3 regions of the Pseudomonas spartinae genome follow, and region 2 is predicted to be linked to each of the others. Evidence: predicted binding sites of a transcription regulator. Region 2 holds the regulator's gene; each other region holds the start of a gene.

Region 1 (6,407 bases), on a different contig from region 2:
CGCGCATCGACCTGTGGTGCGTGTTCGGCCTGTGGCTGTTGCTGCCTTTCGTCAACCGGCATATCGGCACGCGTGGTCAGTGGCGCGATGGCCCCAGCGGGCTGTTGGCGCTGGGTTTGCTGCTCGGCGCGGCGATGGCCGGTTATTCGCTGACTCAGGACTATCATCGCCTACCCGGTAGTTTCGATGCCGAGCGCATGGCGGCAAGCGAGGCGAAAGCGGCCGCTGAGTGGCCAGCCTATGGCGGTGCACGACGCGGCGAGCGTTACGCCGCCGCGCAGCAGATCGACGCGCAGAACGTGGGGCGTTTGAAAAAGGCCTGGGAATTTCATACCGGCGACTTGCCGGGTGCAGGTGACCCCGGCGAGCTGACCAATCAGGTAACGCCACTGAAGATCGGCGACAACCTGTTCATCTGCACCCCGCACAGCATCGCCATCGCCGTGGATGCCGACACCGGCCAGGAACGCTGGCGCTTCGATCCGAAGATCAATCGCGACGCCGAGTATTACCAGCACATGACCTGCCGGGGCCTGGCCTATCACGACGCCACGGCCTACACCCAGCCGTCGCCGGGCGATGTGGCGGCGCTGGCTGCCGAGGGCGAGCCACGCTGTACCCGGCGCCTGTTCCTGCCAACCGCCGACGCCACCCTGTATGCGCTGGATCTGTACGACGGCAAGCCCTGCGAGGATTTCGGCGCGGGCGGCAAGGTCGACCTCAAGGTCGGCCTGGGCGACGGCGCGCTGGGCGTGTACCTGCCCACTTCGCCGCCGGTGGTCACCGAGCATCTGCTGATCATCGGCGGTGCGGTGACTGACAACGGCTCGGTGGATTCACCTGGCGGGGTGATCCGCGCCTATGACGTGAACAGCGGCAAGCTGGTGTGGAACTTCGACCCCGGCCGCCCGGATGCCACCGAGCCGCTGCCGGCCGGTGAAACCTACGTGCGCAGTACGCCGAACTCCTGGACCATCGCCACCGCGGACGAAGCGCTTGGCCTGGTCTACATCCCCATGGGCAACCAGACGCCCGACCAGTGGGCGGTGCAGCGCAGCCCCGAAGCCGAACGCTTCACCGCAGCATTGGTGGCGCTCGACCTGGCCACCGGCAAGGTGCGCTGGGAGTTGCGCACGGTCAATCATGATCTCTGGGATCGCGACCTGCCGTCGCAGCCGACGCTGGTGGAGATCGACGGCCCCGACGGGCCGGTGCCGGCGCTTATCCAGCCGACCAAGCGTGGCGATCTCTACGTGCTCGACCGGCGTACCGGCAAACCCATCGTGCCAGTCACCGAACATCCCGTGCCGCAGGGCACGGTGGAGGGCGATTTCACCGCGCCGACCCAGCCGGCATCAGCACTCAGCTATGCGCCGCAGGAACCGCTGCGCGAGCGCGACATGTGGGGCGGCACGCCATTCGATCAACTGGCCTGCCGCATCCAGTTCCACCGCCTGCGTTACGAGGGCGACTTCACGCCACCATCGGAGCAGGGCTCGCTGATCTATCCGGGCAACGTCGGGGTGTTCAACTGGCCGTCGGTGGCGGTCGATCCGCAGCGGCAGATCCTCTTTGGCGCACCCAACTACCTGGCGTTCGTCTCGCGCCTGGTCAAACGTGAAGACGGGCAGGACGTTCGCCATGGCGGCGGCGAAACCGGTCTGCAACCCAATCGCGGCGCGCCTTACATGGTCAGCCTGAAGCCGTTCCTGTCACTCCTCGGCCTGCCATGCCAGGCGCCGCCATGGGGCTACGTGACCGCGGTGGATCTGCGCAGCATGGAGAAGGTCTGGCAGCACAAGAACGGCACCAGCCGTGACAGCGCGCCGCTGGGCATCCCCCTGAGCGTCGGCGTGCCGAACCTTGGCGGCCCATTGGTCACCGCCAGCGGTCTGGGCTTTCTCAGCGGCACGCTGGATTACTACCTGCGCGCCTACGATCTGCGCACCGGCGAAGAGCTGTGGAAAGACCGCCTGCCAGCCGGTGGCCAGGCCACGCCGATCAGCTACGTGTCGGGCAAGACCGGCAAGCAGTACGTGGTGGTGATGGCCGGCGGCCACGGCTCGTTCGGCACGCGCATGGGCGACTCGCTGGTGGCCTGGACGCTGGAGGACGATGCGCCCGAGTAGTCTCGCGGGCATCGAGCGAGTTTCCCCTGGCCCGCCTCGCCTGTGGCGGGCCTACTTCTTTAGTACTGGATATGGCTCCTCGACCCGGCGCTGAGTAATACTGCGCGCGCATGCTCAGGTGGGTGCAACGCCTGCCGATAATCTGTGCAGTTCGAATCTCCGGAGAGTGAACGTGAACGTCAGTATTACGCGTTTGATGTGGGGTAGTGCGCTTTTCATTCTGGTGACGATGCTGGGTCTGGCGACCTGGATATCGCTGGAAATCGATCAGGTGGAATTGGGGGAGGGGCGTGCTGCGCAACTGAGCGAGGCGCGTGAAGCAACCCAGGAGCTGCGCTACCACCTGGCCCAGGTGCAGCAGTTCTACACCGATGCCAGCCTCACCCAGGAGAACGAGCCTGCCGCCGAGGCGGCGCAGCATTACCGTGAGGCGAAGGCGCTGGTCGAAGATTTGCGTGCACTGTTGCCGGCCTATGCTGACCAGCTTGTCGCACTCAACGAACCGGTGGATCGCCTCGACGAAACCGGCCGCCGGATGTTTCAGGCCTACAGCCAGCAGGGCAAGCAGGCAGGGGACGTGGTGATGGAGGCCTTCGACGCACAATCGGCTGCGGTGATTGCTCGCTTCAACGAACTGCAGCAACCACTTAGCAAGGAGTTCGCCGAGGTTCGTGCCAGCAATGCCTCTCTGCTGGAAGAACTGCACCTGGTGACCCTGGTCGCGCTGGTGGCCATTGGGCTGGTGGTCTTCGCCGCTCTGCTGCTGATCAATCGTCGCGTGCTGCCGCCGATCCGCCGGCTCAATCATTCGATGCAGGATCTGGCGTCCGGCTCCGGCGATCTGACGCGTGAGATCAATCGCGAGGCCCAGGACGAGATTGGCGCGGTGGTCGACGCCTTCAATCTGTTTAGTCGCAACCTGCGTCAGCAGATCGCCAGCGTCGGTGAGGTGGCCGGTACCCTGGAGCATTCTTCCGGGCAGTTGATCAGCGACGCTCAGGCCTCCGAGCGCAGTGCTGGCGTACTGCGTGAAGAGATCGATCAGGTGGTCACCGCTGTGCACCAGATGTCAGTGACCGTGCAGGGCGTGGCCGAGCACGCGCGTGGCAGCTCGGAGCAGACCGCCGAGGCCGACCGCGAAGTGCGTTCGGCGCTCAAGGTGATCGACAGCACCATCAATGACATCCGCCAACTGGCCGGTGAGGTGGGCAGTGCGGCGCGGGTGATCAGCGAACTGGAGACCCATACCCAGGAAATCGGCGGCGTGCTGGAGGTGATTCGCACCATCGCCGAACAGACCAACCTGCTGGCGCTCAATGCCGCCATCGAGGCCGCACGGGCGGGCGAGCAGGGGCGTGGATTCGCCGTGGTAGCTGACGAGGTACGGACCCTGGCCAGTCGCACGCAGGCATCCACCGCCGAGATCGACAGCATGATCCAGCGCTTGCAGGGCGCCTCGCGCCAGGCTGTGGATGTCATGCATGCCAGTCAGCAGCATGCCGAGAAGGGTGTGGCGCAGGCCGAAACGGCCGGCAAGACACTGGGCAGCATCGGCGGGCTGGTCGAGGCCGTTTCCCGTAGCAGCCAGCAGATTGCCGAAGCCGCGCGTGAGCAGTCGCAGGTCAGCGACGAGATCAATCAGCGCGTGGCCAACCTGGGTGAGGAGGCCGCGCGCAGCGTGAGCCTGGCGGAAAACACCCTGCAGCGTGGGCGCCATGCCGGTGAGAACTCGCAACGTCTGCACGGTATCGTCGGGCGCTTCCGTTACTAGTCGCGCAGGCGAGCTTGCGGCGAAATGAACAACGGCCCGCGAAGCGGGCCGTTTTCTTGATCAGTGGTGTTCGCGGGTGGCGCGGAATTTCACGTCCGGCCAGCGCTCTTCCATCAGACTCAGGTTGACGCGGGTCGGGGCCAGGTAGGTGAGGTGACCGCCGCCGTCCACGGCGAGGTTCTCATAGGCCTTGTCCTTGAACTCCTTGAGCTTCTTCTCGTCGCTGCACTCGATCCAGCGCGCCGACCAGACGTTGATCGCCTCGTAGGCGCACTCGACCTTGTATTCCTCTTTCAGGCGGCTGGCGACCACGTCGAACTGCAGCACACCGACCGCGCCGAGGATGATGTCGTTATTACGCTCGGGGAAGAACACCTGGGTGGCGCCTTCCTCGGCCAGTTCCTGCAGGCCCTGGCGCAGCTGTTTGGATTTCAGCGGGTCTTTCAGGCGCACGCGGCGGAACAGTTCCGGGGCGAAGTGCGGAATACCGGTGAAGCCGAGGTTCTCGCCTTCGGTGAAGGTATCGCCGATCTGGATGGTGCCGTGGTTGTGCAGGCCGATGATGTCGCCGGCGTAGGCTTCTTCCAGATGCTCACGCTCGCTGGAGAAGAAGGTCAGCGCATCGCCGACGCGCACGTCCTTGCCTAGGCGCGCGTGGCGCATTTTCATGCCCTGGGTGTACTTGCCCGAGCAGATGCGCATGAAGGCGATGCGGTCGCGGTGTTTCGGGTCCATGTTCGCCTGGATCTTGAACACGAAGCCGGAGAACTTTTCCTCGGTCGGCTCCACGCTGCGCTCGTTGGCCGCGCGCGGCAGCGGGCGCGGTGCCCAGTCGACCACGGCGTCGAGCACATGGTCGACGCCGAAGTTGCCCAGCGCGGTGCCGAAGAACACCGGGGTCATCTCGCCCTTGAGGAAGGCGTCGGGCTCGAACTCGTGGCAGGCGCCCTGCACCAGCTCCAGCTCCTCGACGAAGCGCTCGTACATGTCGCCCAGGTGGTTGCGCGCCTCGTCGGAGTCCAGATTCCGGATGATCTTGGCCTCGGTGCGCTCGTGGCCGTGGCCCGGGGTGTAGACGATGATGTAGTCGCCGGTCAGGTGGTAGACACCCTTGAAGTCCTTGTAGCAGCCGATCGGCCAGGTGATCGGCGCGGCCTTGATCTTCAGCACCGCCTCGATCTCGTCGAGCAGCTCGATGGGGTCGCGGATGTCGCGGTCGAGCTTGTTGATGAAGCTGACGATGGGCGTGTCGCGCAGGCGGCACACGTCCATCAGGGCGATGGTGCGCGGCTCGACGCCCTTACCGCCGTCGAGCACCATCAGCGCGCTGTCCACGGCGGTGAGGGTGCGGTAGGTATCTTCGGAGAAGTCTTCGTGGCCGGGGGTATCGAGCAGGTTGACGATGTGCTCGCGGTAGGGGAACTGCATCACCGAGGTGGTGATGGAGATGCCGCGCTGCTTTTCCATCTCCATCCAGTCGGAGGTGGCATGGCGGTCGGACTTGCGCGACTTCACGGTTCCGGCCACTTCGATGGCCTTGCCCATCAGCAGCAGCTTCTCGGTGATGGTGGTCTTACCGGCGTCCGGGTGAGAAATGATGGCGAACGTGCGGCGCTTGGCGACTTCGGCGGCCTGGGTGGTCATGGTGGAGAGGTCCTGTCGACGATGAGTCGAGCTGTCGAAAAAAGCCGCGATTATACCGGCAAAACACTGCGCAGCGGTGGCCGCCTGGCACTCGCCTCAGGGCATTGCGGCAGCCAGTGCCGTTCGGTCATCGTCATCACCAAGTTCGGCCGCACGCTGGTGATAGGCGAAGCCCAGAGCGTCAAAGCCTGGCAGTGCCAGTACGCGGGCGCGCGCGGCGCGCAGGAAGTTCAGGTTGCCGCCGGCCAGCGCCTGTTGCAGCCAGTGCCGCGCTTCCTCTGCTTTACCCAGTTCAAGCAGGCGTAAGGCGTAGCTGAACTGGCCGCGAAAGTCCCCGGCCAGCGCCGAGCGCTGGAACCAAGTCAGTGCCGCCTCGCGATCCGGCGCGGTGAGCACGCCTTCGTCGAGGTAGCGGCCGAGCAGGTTCATCGATTTGGCGTGTCCCTGTTGTGCTGCGCGCTGGTACAGGGTGAAGGCGGCGCTGTGGTTCTGCGTGATGCCACGCCCGGTGGCGAGCAGGTTGGCCAGGTTATACATGCCCCAGTCCAGCCCCAGCCCGGCGGCACGTTGGTAGTAGCCGAGGGCGGCGGACAGATCGGCGTTGCAGCCCCAGCCGTGTTCCAGGCAGCGGCCGAGCATGTTCAGCGCCATGGCGTGGCCCTGCCGCGCGGCTATACCGAACCAGGTGAAGGCCAGTTTGGCATCGCGGGCGATGCCGTGACCTTCCAGCAGGATCTGCCCGAGCATCGTTTGCGCTTCCGCCTCGCCACGGCCGGCAGCGGCGAGCAGCAGGCCGGCGGTGGCACGCGGGTTGTCCGCGCTCACACGTCCACCCAGCGGCGCAGCAGGTTGTGGTAGGTGCC
Region 2 (6,407 bases):
GCAAGATCAAGGAAGAAGAGGTCAAGGAAGTCCAGCGTCAACAGGAGCTGCTGCCGGCGCAGAAGGCTCAGGAGGTCAAGGAGCTGGGCTGGGATGACGTGACTCCGGTGGATATGGTCGGCCTGGAAGTGGGGTATCGGCTGATCCCGCTGGTCGATCGCAACCAGGGTGGCCAACTGCTGGCGCGGATCAAGGGGGTGCGCAAGAAGCTCTCGCAGGAAATGGGTTTCCTCATGCCTTCGGTGCATATCCGCGACAACCTCGATCTGGCGCCCAATGCCTATCGTTTGACGCTGATGGGCGTCAGCGTCGCCGAGGCAGAGGTCTATCCGGATCGTGAGCTGGCGATCAACCCCGGTCAGGTGTTCGGTCCGCTCAATGGTATCGCCGCCAAGGATCCGGCGTTCGGCCTGGAAGCGGTATGGATCGATCCCAGTCAGCGCGATCAGGCGCAATCGCTGGGCTACACCGTGGTCGACGCCAGCACCGTGGTCGCCACTCATCTCAATCAGATCCTGCACAAGCATGCTCACGAGCTGCTGGGGCACGAGGAAGTGCAGCAACTGTTGCAATTGCTGGCCAAGAGCTCGCCCAAACTGGCCGAGGAGCTGGTGCCGGGGCTGGTGTCGCTGTCGACCTTGCTCAAGGTATTGCAGGCGTTGCTGCAGGAGCAGGTGCCGGTGCGCGACATCCGTACCATTGCCGAGGCGATCGCCAACGTCGCGCCAAAGAGTCAAGATCCCGCCGCCATGGTCGCTGCCGTTCGCGTTTCGCTGGCCCGCGCCATCGTGCAAAGCGTTGTGGGACTAGAGCCGGAGCTGCCTGTGATCACCCTTGAGCCAAGGTTGGAACAGATATTGCTGAACAGTCTTCAGAAGGCCGGTCAGGGCAGTGAGGATGGCATCCTCCTCGAACCTGGCATGGCCGAGAAGCTGCAGCGTTCCCTGGTGGAAGCGGCGCAGCGCCAGGAAATGCTCGGCAAGCCGGTGATTCTGCTGGTGGCCGGACCGGTCCGGGCGATGCTCTCGCGCTTCGCGCGGCTGGCGGTGCCCAGCATGCATGTGCTGGCGTACCAGGAAATTCCGGACAACAAGCAGGTCACCATAGTCGCTACGGTTGGCCAGAACTGAGGTAAAGGGTCATGCAGGTCAAACGCTTCTTCGCCGCCGATATGCGGACCGCCATGAAACTGGTGCGTGACGAGTTGGGTGCCGACGCCTCGATCATCGGCAATCGCCGTGTCGCCGGTGGCGTCGAGTTGACTGCTGCGCTGGACTACCAGGCGCCGGCGCCGGTGCGTGCGAATCCCGCGCTGGAGGCCGAGTTGCGCAAGACCCAGGCGCGTATTGCCAACGCCCAGGCCGAGCTGACCACGCGTGCCGAACAGGATGGCGGCAAGGATCGTCAACTGTTCGCCAACGAATCGCTGCTGGCACCCGAGCTGCTGGCAACGCCGGTCAAACCGCAGCGCCCGGTCGAAGCCGCAGCGCCTGCCACGCCCGCAGTCGATCCACGGGCGCTGGATGCCATGCGTTTCGAACTGCACGGCCTGCGCGAGCTGATTGAGGTGCAACTGGGCTCCATCGCCTGGGGGCAACTGCAAACTCGTCGTCCGCAACAGGCCAATCTGTGGCGTCGTCTGCAACGCATGGGCTTGTCCGCCGAACTGTCGCAGGCGCTGCTGAGCAAGGTGGCTGGCGTTGCCGAGCCGCGTCAGGCCTGGCGCATGCTGCTGGCGCATCTGGCGCATGCGATCAAGACGCCCAAGGTCGAGCCACTGGAGGAGGGCGGTGTCATCGCTCTGGTCGGCCCGGCTGGCATGGGCAAAACCACCACGCTGGCCAAGCTGGCTGCACGCTACGTGCTTAAGTACGGCTCGCAACAGGTCGCTCTGGTCAGTATGGACAGCTTCCGCATCGGTGCGCAGGAGCAACTCAAGACCCTCGGGCGTATCCTCGGTGTATCGGTGACCCAGGTCGATCCGGGGCAGTCTCTGCTGCAATCCCTGGCGCCGCTAGCCAAGAAACGCGTGGTGCTGGTCGATACCGCCGGCTTGCCGGGCAACGATCCCGCCTTGCGCCTGCAACTGGAAAGTCTGGCTTCGGCGCGCATCAAGGCAAAAAATTATCTGGTACTGGCTGCAACAAGTCAGAGCCAAGTGCTCAAGGCGGCCTACCATAGTTACAAGCGTTGTGGCCTTTCAGGCTGCATACTGACGAAACTGGACGAGGCCGCGAGCCTGGGCGAGGTTTTAGGCCTGGCTATAGGCCAGCAACTGCCGGTAGCCTATGTGACAGACGGACCGCGGATTCCGGACAATCTGCAGGTGCCGCGCAGCCATCAGCTGGTGAGCCGGGCAGTAGGTTTGCAGGCCGCCGAGGAGCCAAGTGAAGATGCCATGGCGCAGATGTTCGCCGGCCTCTATCACAACCCGACGCAGCGAGCCGGCTGAAGCGGCGATAATGTTGCACCCTCTCGCGCAGGTTGTGTGGGAGTGAACGGCCTGACGGCCAAGTCGAAGTTAGACAAGGTGTAAAGAGAACATGGGTATGCATCCCGTACAGGTGATTGCGGTGACTGGCGGCAAGGGTGGCGTCGGTAAGACCAACGTGTCGGTCAATCTGTCCATGGCCCTGGCCGATCTCGGTCGCCGGGTAATGCTGATGGACGCCGACCTTGGTCTGGCCAACGTCGACGTTCTGTTGGGGTTGACGCCCAAGCGCACGCTGGCCGATGTGATCGCCGGCGAGTGCGATCTGCGTGACGTGCTGTTGCAAGGGCCGGGCGGTGTCCGCATCGTGCCGGCAGCCTCCGGCACGCAGAGTATGGTCAGCCTGACGCCAATGCAGCACGCCGGCTTGATCCAGGCGTTCAGCGATATCAGCGAGAATCTCGACGTGCTGGTGATCGATACCGCGGCAGGTATCGGCGACGCGGTAGTGAGCTTCGTTCGCGCCGCGCAGGAAATCCTCGTGGTGGTGTGCGACGAGCCCACTTCAATCACCGACGCCTACGCGCTGATCAAGCTGCTCAACCGTGATCACGGCATCAGTCGCTTTCGCGTGTTGGCCAACATGGCCCACAGTCCGCAGGAAGGTCGCAATCTCTTTGCTAAGCTGACCAAGGTGACGGATCGCTTCCTCGATGTTGCTCTGCAGTATGTCGGTGCCGTGCCCTATGACGAGTGCGTGCGCAAAGCCGTACAGAAGCAGCGTGCTGTGTATGAAGCCTTCCCTCGCTCCAAGTGCGCTCTGGCGTTCAAGGCGATAGCTCAGAAGGTTGACACCTGGCCGCTGCCGGCCAATCCCCGTGGCCATCTGGAGTTTTTCGTCGAGCGTCTGGTGCAGCAACCGACTGCAGACTCGGCCGTATGACAGCAGCCTCTGGACTTCGTATGTACAACAAGGCTCAGGCGCAGGATTCCCAGCATCAGCTGATCGAGCGCTACGCGCCTCTGGTCAAGCGTATCGCCTACCACCTGCTGGCCCGCTTGCCGGCCAGCGTGCAGGTCGACGATCTGATTCAGGCCGGCATGATCGGCCTGCTCGAAGCCTCGCGCAAATACGACTCCAGCAAGGGTGCCAGCTTTGAAACGTTCGCCGGTATTCGCATTCGCGGCTCCATGCTCGACGAGGTGCGCAAGGGTGACTGGGCGCCTCGTTCGGTACACCGCAACAGCCGGATGGTCAGCGATGCGATTCGCGCCGTAGAGGCGAGAACCGGACGTGACGCTAAAGATCACGAGGTTGCGGCCGAACTCCAATTGAGTCTGGAGGATTACTACGGCATTCTTGGCGACACTTTGGGCAGCCGCCTGTTCAGCTTCGACGACCTGGTGCAGGACGGCGAGCACGGCGGGTTGCACGAAGACGCCGGGCACACCCACCTCGAACCTTCGCGGGACCTCGAAGACGAACGTTTCCAGACGGCTTTGGCCAATGCCATTGCCGGTTTGCCGGAGCGTGAACGCCTCGTGCTGGCGCTGTATTACGATGAAGAACTGAACTTGAAAGAAATCGGTGAAGTGCTGGGGGTTAGCGAGTCACGTGTGAGCCAGTTGCACAGCCAATGCGCAGCGCGTCTGCGTTCACGGTTGAGCGAATGGCGCGCTGGCTGAAGGCGACGTACTCGCAGGCGGAAGCGGTTTCACGATTAAAGGACGTAGTTGCAAGCGCAATACGTTTGGGACTGTACGGAGGTCGACTTGGACAAGAACATGAAAATCCTCATCGTTGACGATTTCTCGACGATGCGACGGATCATCAAGAACCTCTTGCGGGATTTGGGTTTCACCAACACCGCGGAAGCCGATGACGGCACCTCGGCGCTGCCGATGCTGCAGAGCGGCAGCTTCGACTTTCTGGTGACCGACTGGAACATGCCGGGCATGACCGGTATCGACCTGCTGCGTGCCGTGCGTGCCGATGAGCGCCTCAAGCATCTGCCAGTGCTGATGGTGACCGCTGAAGCCAAGCGCGATCAGATCATCGAGGCGGCTCAGGCCGGCGTGAATGGTTATGTGGTCAAACCCTTCACTGCCCAGGTGCTGAAGGAAAAGATCGAGAAGATCTTCGAGCGGGTCAACGGCTGATGTCAGCCGCGAGGGTGCTATGGAACACGATGATTCCACGATGGGCGATCTTGAGTCGTCCCTGAAAACCAATGCCCGTGAGCTGGTTGATAGCCTCGAAAAAGGTAACTTCGGCAACGCGGTGCAACTGATCAACGAGCTCAACAAGGTTCGTGATCGAGGTCTTTATCACGAGGTCGGCAAACTGACCCGTGAGCTGCACAACGCTATTGTCAATTTTCAGCTCGACCCGCGCATGCCGCATGCTCAGGAGCTGTCGCAGATCGCCGACGCGACCGAGCGCCTCAACTACGTCGTAACCATGACCGAGAAGGCTGCCAACCGGACCATGGATCTGGTCGAGCAGAGCGCGCCGCTGGTCAATGACCTGAGCGACGAGGCGCAGAGCCTGGGCGTCGAATGGGGTCGCTTCATGCGCCGTGAAATCGGTGCCGATGGTTTCCGTGAACTGGCCAAGCGCGTCGAGCTGTTTCTCGCCCGTAGCGAACGAGATGGCGCCAAGCTGTCCGGCCACCTCAACGACATTCTGCTGGCGCAGGATTACCAGGACCTTACCGGTCAGGTGATCAAGCGTGTCACCCAACTGGTGACCGAAGTGGAAAGCAACCTGCTCAAGCTGATGCTCATGGCCAGCCAGGTCGACCGTTTTGCCGGTATTCAGCACGATCACGAAGAGCTGCGCACCGAACAGGAAAAATTAAAAGAGCCATCGCGGGGTGAAGGTCCACAGATTCATGCCGATAAGCGTGATGACGTCGCCTCCAGCCAGGACGATGTAGATGACCTGCTGTCCAGCCTAGGGTTCTAAGGAGCACACAATATGAGCTTCGGCGCCGATGAAGAGATCCTCCAGGATTTTCTGGTAGAGGCCGGCGAGATTCTCGAACAGTTGTCCGAACAATTAGTCGAGCTGGAAAGCCGACCGGACGACATGAACCTGCTCAACGCCATCTTCCGCGGTTTCCATACCGTGAAGGGCGGAGCGGGTTTCCTCCAGCTCAACGAGCTGGTTGAATGCTGCCATATCGCCGAAAACGTCTTCGACATCCTGCGCAAGGGTGAGCGTCGCGTCGACTCGGAACTGATGGATGTGGTGCTCGAGGCTCTTGATGCTGTCAATGGCATGTTCGGCGAGGTGCGTGAGCGCCGCGAGCCGACGCCTGCCACGCCGGAGCTGCTGGCCGCACTGGCGCGCCTGGCTGAACCGGCAGGTGCCGAGCCGGCGCCTGCGCCGGTACAGCAGGCCGAGCCTGAGCCGGAACCAGAGCCCGCGTCCGTTGCCGCGCCTGTCGCGTCTGGCGACATCACCGATAGCGAATTCGAGCAACTGCTCGACGCGCTGGGTGAGGCCCCGGCGACCAATGCGAGCCCTGAACCCAGTGCTGGTGGCGACGAGATCACCGACGACGAGTTCGAATCGCTGCTCGATCAGCTACATGGCAAGGGGCAGTTCGCCGGTACGGTCGAGCCCCCTGTCGCTGCGCCAGTGGCCTCGGCTCCGGCAGCCGCGCCGGCAGGCGATGACATCACCGACGACGAGTTCGAAGCGCTGCTCGACCAGTTGCATGGCAAAGGTCAGTTCTCCGCTGCGGCCGAAGCGGCAGCGCCAGTCGCTGCTGTTGCCGCCGCACCAGCTCCGGCTGGTGACGAGATCACCGACGACGAATTCGAATCCTTGCTCGATCAGTTGCACGGCAAGGGCAAGTTCGTGCCGCCTAGCGAGCCGACGCCTGCGCCTGCAGCCGCTGAAAAACCGCTTGCCACACCCAAGGCCGCTGCGCCGGCAGCCAAGCCTGCTGCGGCCAAGTCTGAGCCT
Region 3 (6,407 bases), on a different contig from region 2:
CGCTACGCCTTCCTGCGCTGGGGCCAGCACGCCTTCGACAACTTCAGCGTGGTGCCACCGGGCACCGGCATCTGCCACCAGGTCAACCTCGAATACCTGGCCCGCACCGTCTGGAGCAAAGAGGAAGACGGCGTCACCCTCGCCTACCCCGACACCCTGGTCGGCACCGACTCGCACACCACCATGATCAACGGTCTCGGCGTACTCGGCTGGGGCGTGGGCGGCATCGAGGCGGAAGCGGCCATGCTCGGCCAGCCAGTGTCGATGCTGATTCCCGAAGTGATCGGCTTCAAGCTCAGCGGCAAGCTGAAAGAAGGCATCACCGCCACCGACCTGGTGCTGACCGTCACCCAGATGCTGCGCAAGAAAGGCGTGGTGGGCAAATTCGTCGAATTCTACGGCGACGGCCTGGCCGACCTGCCCCTGGCTGATCGCGCCACCATTGCCAACATGGCGCCTGAATACGGCGCCACCTGCGGCTTCTTCCCGGTGGATGACATCACCCTCGGCTACCTGCGTCTGTCCGGCCGCCCGGACGCCACCGTGCAACTGGTCGAGGCCTACAGCAAGGCCCAGGGCCTGTGGCGCGAGCCAGGTGCCGAACCCGTGTTCACCGACAGCCTGAGCCTCGACATGGGCAGCGTCGAAGCCAGCCTGGCCGGACCCAAGCGCCCGCAGGACCGTGTCTCGCTGAGCCAGATCAGCCAGGCCTTCGACGACTTCGTCGGCCTGCAGCTCAAGCCGGCGGCCAAGGAAGAAGGCCGCATGCTCAGCGAGGGCGGTGGTGGTACCGCCGTCGGCGGCGACAAGCAAAGCGGCGGCATCGACTATGAGGACGATGGCCACACCCATCGCCTGCAGGACGGCGCCGTGGTGATCGCCGCCATCACCTCCTGCACCAACACCTCCAACCCCAGCGTGATGATGGCTGCCGGCCTGCTGGCCAAGAAGGCGGTAGAAAAAGGCCTGCAGCGCAAGCCCTGGGTGAAGAGTTCGCTGGCCCCCGGCTCCAAGGTGGTTACCGAGTACTTCGACGCCGCCGGCCTGACGCCCTACCTGGAAAAGCTCGGCTTCGACCTGGTGGGCTACGGCTGCACCACCTGCATCGGCAACTCCGGGCCGCTGCGTGAGCCCATCGAGAAAGCCATCACCCAGGCCGACCTCACCGTCGCCTCGGTGCTCTCCGGCAACCGCAACTTCGAGGGTCGCGTACATCCGCTGGTGAAAACCAACTGGCTGGCCTCGCCGCCCCTGGTGGTCGCTTACGCCCTGGCCGGTAGCGTGCGCCTCGACCTGACGAGCGACGCTCTCGGCACCGGCAAGGATGGCCAGCCGGTGTACCTCAAGGACCTCTGGCCATCCCAGGCCGAGATCGCCGAGGCCATCGCCAAGGTCGACACCGCCATGTTCCGCAAGGAATACGCCGAAGTCTTCGCCGGCGACGAGAAATGGCAAGCCATCGACGTGCCCCAGGCCGACACCTATGCCTGGCAAGGCGACTCCACCTACATCCAGCATCCGCCGTTCTTCGAGCATATCGCTGGCGAGCCGCCGCGCATCACCGACATTCGCGAGGCGCGCATCCTCGCCCTGCTCGGCGACTCGGTGACCACCGACCACATCTCGCCAGCTGGCAATATCAAAGCCGACAGCCCGGCTGGGCGCTATCTGAGCGAGCACGGCGTGGACAAGGCCGACTTCAACTCCTACGGCTCGCGCCGCGGCAACCATGAAGTGATGATGCGCGGCACCTTCGCCAACATCCGCATCCGCAACGAAATGCTCGGCGGCGAGGAAGGCGGCAACACCCTGCACGTGCCCAGCGGCGAGAAACTGGCGATCTACGACGCCGCCATGCGCTACCAGGCCGAAGGCACGCCACTTTTGATCATCGCCGGCAAGGAGTACGGCACCGGCTCCAGCCGCGACTGGGCGGCCAAGGGCACCAACCTGCTGGGCGTCAAGGCGGTGATCGCCGAGAGCTTCGAGCGCATCCACCGCTCCAACCTGGTGGGCATGGGCGTGCTGCCGCTGCAGTTCAAACCGGGCACCGACCGCACCAGCCTGAAACTGACCGGCAACGAAGTGCTGGCCATCGAGGGCCTGGAAGGCGTGGAACTGCGCCCGCAGATGCCACTGACCCTGATCATCGGCCGCGAGGACGGCTCGCACGAGGAAGTCGAAGTGCTGTGCCGCATCGATACCCTCAACGAGGTCGAGTACTTCAAGGCCGGCGGCATCCTGCACTACGTGCTGCGCCAGATGATCGCCAACTGATGCACCTGCCCTGCCGCCACTGGCGGCAGGGCCCTCCTTATCCGTCGGGCCAGAGATGGCCGAGGTCGTGACAGAAACGTGACGCCATTCAAAAAGCGTTTACACTGCCCAAAATGGATTTCGCCCTCAACTTTGCCGTTCGTCGGCCGATGACAGGGCATTACAACGACGGATACCTGCCATGCGTAACAACCAGCCGGTCACTCAGCGTGAGCGCACCTTCCCTGCGCAACAACGCCTGATATCCACCACGGATCTCAAAGGGCAAATCACCTACTGCAACGACGCCTTCGTCGACATCAGCGGTTTCAGTCGTGAAGAGTTGCTGCGCGCGCCACACAACATCGTGCGCCACCCCGACGTTCCGGCCGCCGTGTTCGAGCATATGTGGACGACCCTGAAAAGCGGCCGCCCGTGGATGGGTATCGTCAAGAACCGTAGCAAGAACGGTGACCACTACTGGGTCAACGCCTACGTCACACCCGTGACCGAAAACAACCAGGTTGTCGGCTACGAATCCGTCCGCGTCAAACCGACTGCCGAGCAGGTGCGCCGCGCCGAAATGCTGTACAGCCGGATCAACGCCGGCAAATCAGCCATTCCGGCCAGCAACCAGTGGCTACCCATCGTCCAGGCGTGGATGCCCTTCATCCTGGTCAGCCAGATCGGTTTCCTGATCGGCCATTGGATGGGCAGCAACTGGGGCTTCATCCTCGCCGCCCTGCTTTCCGTCCCGTTGGGCCTGGCCGGCATCGCCTGGCAGACCCGCGGCATCAAACGCCTGCTGCGCATGGCCGAGCAAACCACCTCCGACCCGCTGATCGCGCAGATGTACACCGACAGCCGTGGTTCCGAAGCACGCCTGGAAATGGCCATGCTCAGCCAGGACGCACGGCTTAAAACCTGCCTCACTCGCCTGCAGGACACCGCCGAACAACTGACCCAGCAAGCGCGTGAAGCCGACAAGCTCGCGCACAACAGCTCGGCCGGCCTCGAGCGCCAGCGCAGCGAGACCGAACAAGTCGCCACCGCCGTCAACGAAATGGCCGCCACCACTCTGGAAGTGGCCAGCAATGTCGCCCGCACCGCCATCGCCACCCAGGAAGCCAACCGCCTGACCAGCGAAGGCCGCACCATCGCCGCAGAAACCCGCGAAGCCATCCAGCGCCTGTCGCAATCGGTCGGCGATACCGGAGAAACCGTGACCCGCCTGGCCCAGGACAGCAGCGAAATCGGCGGCGTGGTCGACGTGATCAAGGGCATCGCCGACCAGACCAACCTGCTCGCCCTCAACGCCGCCATCGAGGCGGCTCGTGCAGGCGAAATGGGCCGCGGCTTTGCCGTGGTGGCCGACGAGGTGCGCTCGCTGGCGCAGCGCACCGCCGAATCCACCGAACAGATCCACGCCCTGATCGCCAAGCTGCAGCGCACCGCCGAAGAGGCCGTGCTGACCATGGAAATCGGCCGCAAGCAGGCCGACGAAGGCGTCGAACGCGTACTGCAGGCCGATCAGGCGCTGTCCGGCATCAGTGACTCGGTGGCCAATATTGCCGACATGGCCAATCAGATCGCCGCAGCGGCGGAAGAGCAAAGCGCCGTCGCTGACGAGATCAACCAGAACATCACCACCATCGCGCAACTGGCCGACCAGACCGCAGGCGAAGCGCAAAGCACCGCGAAACTCAGCGAAGCCCTGACCAACACCGCACAGGGTCAATACGCCTTGGTCGAACGCTTCAACCGCTGAAACAAAAGGCGCAGCGGCTCACCGCTGCGCCTTTCCCCCCTAAGCTCCGCCGCGCTTTTTATATAAGTGAGCTTGCTCACAATCCCCCTTGCTTCCCCTCCAGCTGCCCCGTATTCGCGTAATTGCCACTTGCCCGCCGTTATGCGACATGGTGTATAACCTTCCAAACACCCCATCGCCTCGCTATCTCCCGCGAGCTAGAGAAGGATCTTGAAAAATGACCAGGAAGGTTATCCACCAAAACTGCCCGCAGGTTATGCACCATTTGATGTCTATTTATAGTTATACGAAACCAATATGAAAGGCTGGCTTGAAGTCAACGAAGAGTTTGCAGTAGATGGATCATTGCGAGACATCTATGTGCTGGATGTTTGCGTTGATGCTTGGAATGAACTCATCAAAAAAGTCAAGAATGAGAGTTTTGAGTTTAAATTTGTGCACGGCAGTTCCGAGCGAGCGCTGCCCGACAATTTTTATAAAATAAAAGAACTGCAGAAAACCAATCCGACGACTCTATGCATTTGGCTCGATAACAACATCAAGGTTAACTGCCATTTTTTCATGGAAACAGAAATTGAACTCGATATTTCACCAAGGGAGATCAGAAGCTTGGCAGAATATAAAATACTAACAAGCTTCATGAAGTGGCTATCAAACATATTGCGTAAGCCTGCTATCCTGACGCATGAGGGTTCTCAAGATCAGGTCATTTTAAGTGTCAACGAGAGCGTCGTATAACAACTGGTATATGGACTCTCCCCACAAGTAGTGAGCAAAGCTTTTTTTTTGCACTTGTCGTCAGCGCGGTTGCATTCGTATATCCGGCCTGTGTTGGGCTTTTCCGCCCTGGCCATTCTGTAGTTCGCGCAGCGGGGGCCAAGCGTTCAATCGATCACGGGGATCATCATTGTTATCGGCCTTATTCCGCTGCAGGACTCGCCTGTTCCGACAGTGCTGCTGTTCACCACAACCACAACCACAAGAAAATCATCACATCTTTACTGATCACTCCCGCCGTCAGGCGGGCTTTGTGCTCTGCCAATTGCCATTGAAGCGCCGCTCATGGCACCACACCGCCCAGCAGATCCTGACCAATTTGTTGGCCAGCGCCACAGCCGCTTTGTTGTGGCCAATATGGGCTGCCATCTCGACGGCCCAGCGCTGTAACTGGGTCAATTTCTCTGGCGTGCGTGCCTGGCAACGCTGAGCCGCCAGCAAGGCTGCACGTGAGCCGTGGATCAATAACGTGCGTACATAGACATTGCCCTGTCGACTGATATGGCCAAGCTTGCGGCTATTGCCGCTGCTGAACTCCCGCGGCGTCATGCCCAGCCAGGCGCTGAGCTGGCGACCGTTAGCAAAGCGCTCAGGCTTGCCGACAGCGGTGGTCAGGGCGCTGGCAGTCAGCAGGCCAATACCACTGACTTCATCTAGTTTGCGCACGATTTCATCGTCAGCATGCCAGCACTTGAGTTGCTGTTCGCATTCGGCCATGCACTGTTCATACAGATTGATCTCGGCCAGGACGATATGCAGCAGACGGCCCAGGGGCTCGAGTTCAGGTTGCTCAACCAGCTCGCTGGCTGCCCGGATAAATGCAGTGCTCGAGGCTGGCGCGTCGATACCGGCTTCACGCAGGAGGCCGCGTAGCAGGTTGATACGTTGGGTTCGGCTCTTCTTCCAGGTTTCCCGCAGCCCGTGCAACTGCTGGAGCTGTTGTTACTCGTGGCTCTTCACCGGCACCGGATAAATATCCTTGCAGCGCGCCGCTTCCAGCATGGCGTCACAGTCGTTGCGGTCGGTCTTGTTGCGCCGTCGATAGGGGCGGACATAGCGCGCATGGATCAGCTTCACTTGATGACCGAGTGATTGCGCCAGCCGCCCCCAATAGTGCGCTGTGCCACAGGCTTCCATCACCCACTCGACCGGCTCGGCCTGCTCCTGTATATATCGACGGAACGCCTCTCGGTTCAGCCGCTTGCGCTGCACCACCTGGCCGGAACGGACACTCTCGGCAACTTGGTAAACGGACTTGGCCAGATCAACGGCAATGCGCTTCATAACGACTCTCCCGCTCAAAGAAACCTCGACACCTTGATATAGAACTGTGGTGTGGGGAGAGTCCATTACAGCATTCAAACCGTTCGCTTCGCTCACTGAAGCGGGCTATACAAATGTAAGCGAAACCACATAGAAACCATAGCGACAACGGAGGCCCGCGACTGAACTCCGCGGAAGTGACATGAATACAAATATCACGCTGGCATCCGCAAGTAGCATCCTTCCATGCTGGAACGGGAAATATATTACTTCCTTTATTGCGGCTGTCGAGTCTGGGTTACAGGCTGAACGAAGGCGTCTAGGGGAAAATCCATATATTGCC

Evidence for each region. Region 2 encodes FliA, which starts transcription of late flagellar genes. Its sites were predicted from a motif close to CTAAAGTTTNNNNNNNNNNNGCCGNTAA; they were not measured.
Region 1: a site for FliA is predicted at 2,243-2,270, ahead of ACN8M7_RS01800 (methyl-accepting chemotaxis protein). Genes of this name have one in related genera too.
Region 3: a site for FliA is predicted at 2,403-2,430, ahead of ACN8M7_RS20075 (methyl-accepting chemotaxis protein). Genes of this name have one in related genera too.

Annotation. Positions count from the first base shown of each region.
Region 1 is NZ_CBDAMB010000001.1:371,482-377,888, reverse strand. Features, by position in the region: gene ACN8M7_RS01805 (membrane-bound PQQ-dependent dehydrogenase, glucose/quinate/shikimate family) at 1-2,129, shown strand, start outside; gene ACN8M7_RS01800 (methyl-accepting chemotaxis protein) at 2,326-3,900, shown strand; gene ACN8M7_RS01795 (peptide chain release factor 3) at 3,961-5,544, opposite strand; gene ACN8M7_RS01790 (tetratricopeptide repeat protein) at 5,641-6,369, opposite strand; gene ACN8M7_RS01785 (Fe2+-dependent dioxygenase) at 6,366-6,407, opposite strand, start outside.
Region 2 is NZ_CBDAMB010000005.1:292,642-299,048, forward strand. Features, by position in the region: gene flhA (flagellar biosynthesis protein FlhA) at 1-1,130, shown strand, start outside; gene flhF (flagellar biosynthesis GTPase FlhF) at 1,142-2,452, shown strand; gene fleN (flagellar synthesis regulator FleN) at 2,544-3,374, shown strand; gene fliA (RNA polymerase sigma factor FliA) at 3,371-4,117, shown strand; gene ACN8M7_RS14050 (chemotaxis response regulator CheY) at 4,217-4,591, shown strand; gene ACN8M7_RS14055 (protein phosphatase CheZ) at 4,611-5,399, shown strand; gene ACN8M7_RS14060 (chemotaxis protein CheA) at 5,412-6,407, shown strand, end outside.
Region 3 is NZ_CBDAMB010000010.1:48,506-54,912, reverse strand. Features, by position in the region: gene acnA (aconitate hydratase AcnA) at 1-2,277, shown strand, start outside; gene ACN8M7_RS20075 (methyl-accepting chemotaxis protein) at 2,459-4,024, shown strand; gene ACN8M7_RS20070 (hypothetical protein) at 4,322-4,762, shown strand; partial or broken gene ACN8M7_RS20065 (IS110 family RNA-guided transposase) at 5,042-6,085, opposite strand; gene ACN8M7_RS20060 (hypothetical protein) at 6,267-6,407, shown strand, end outside.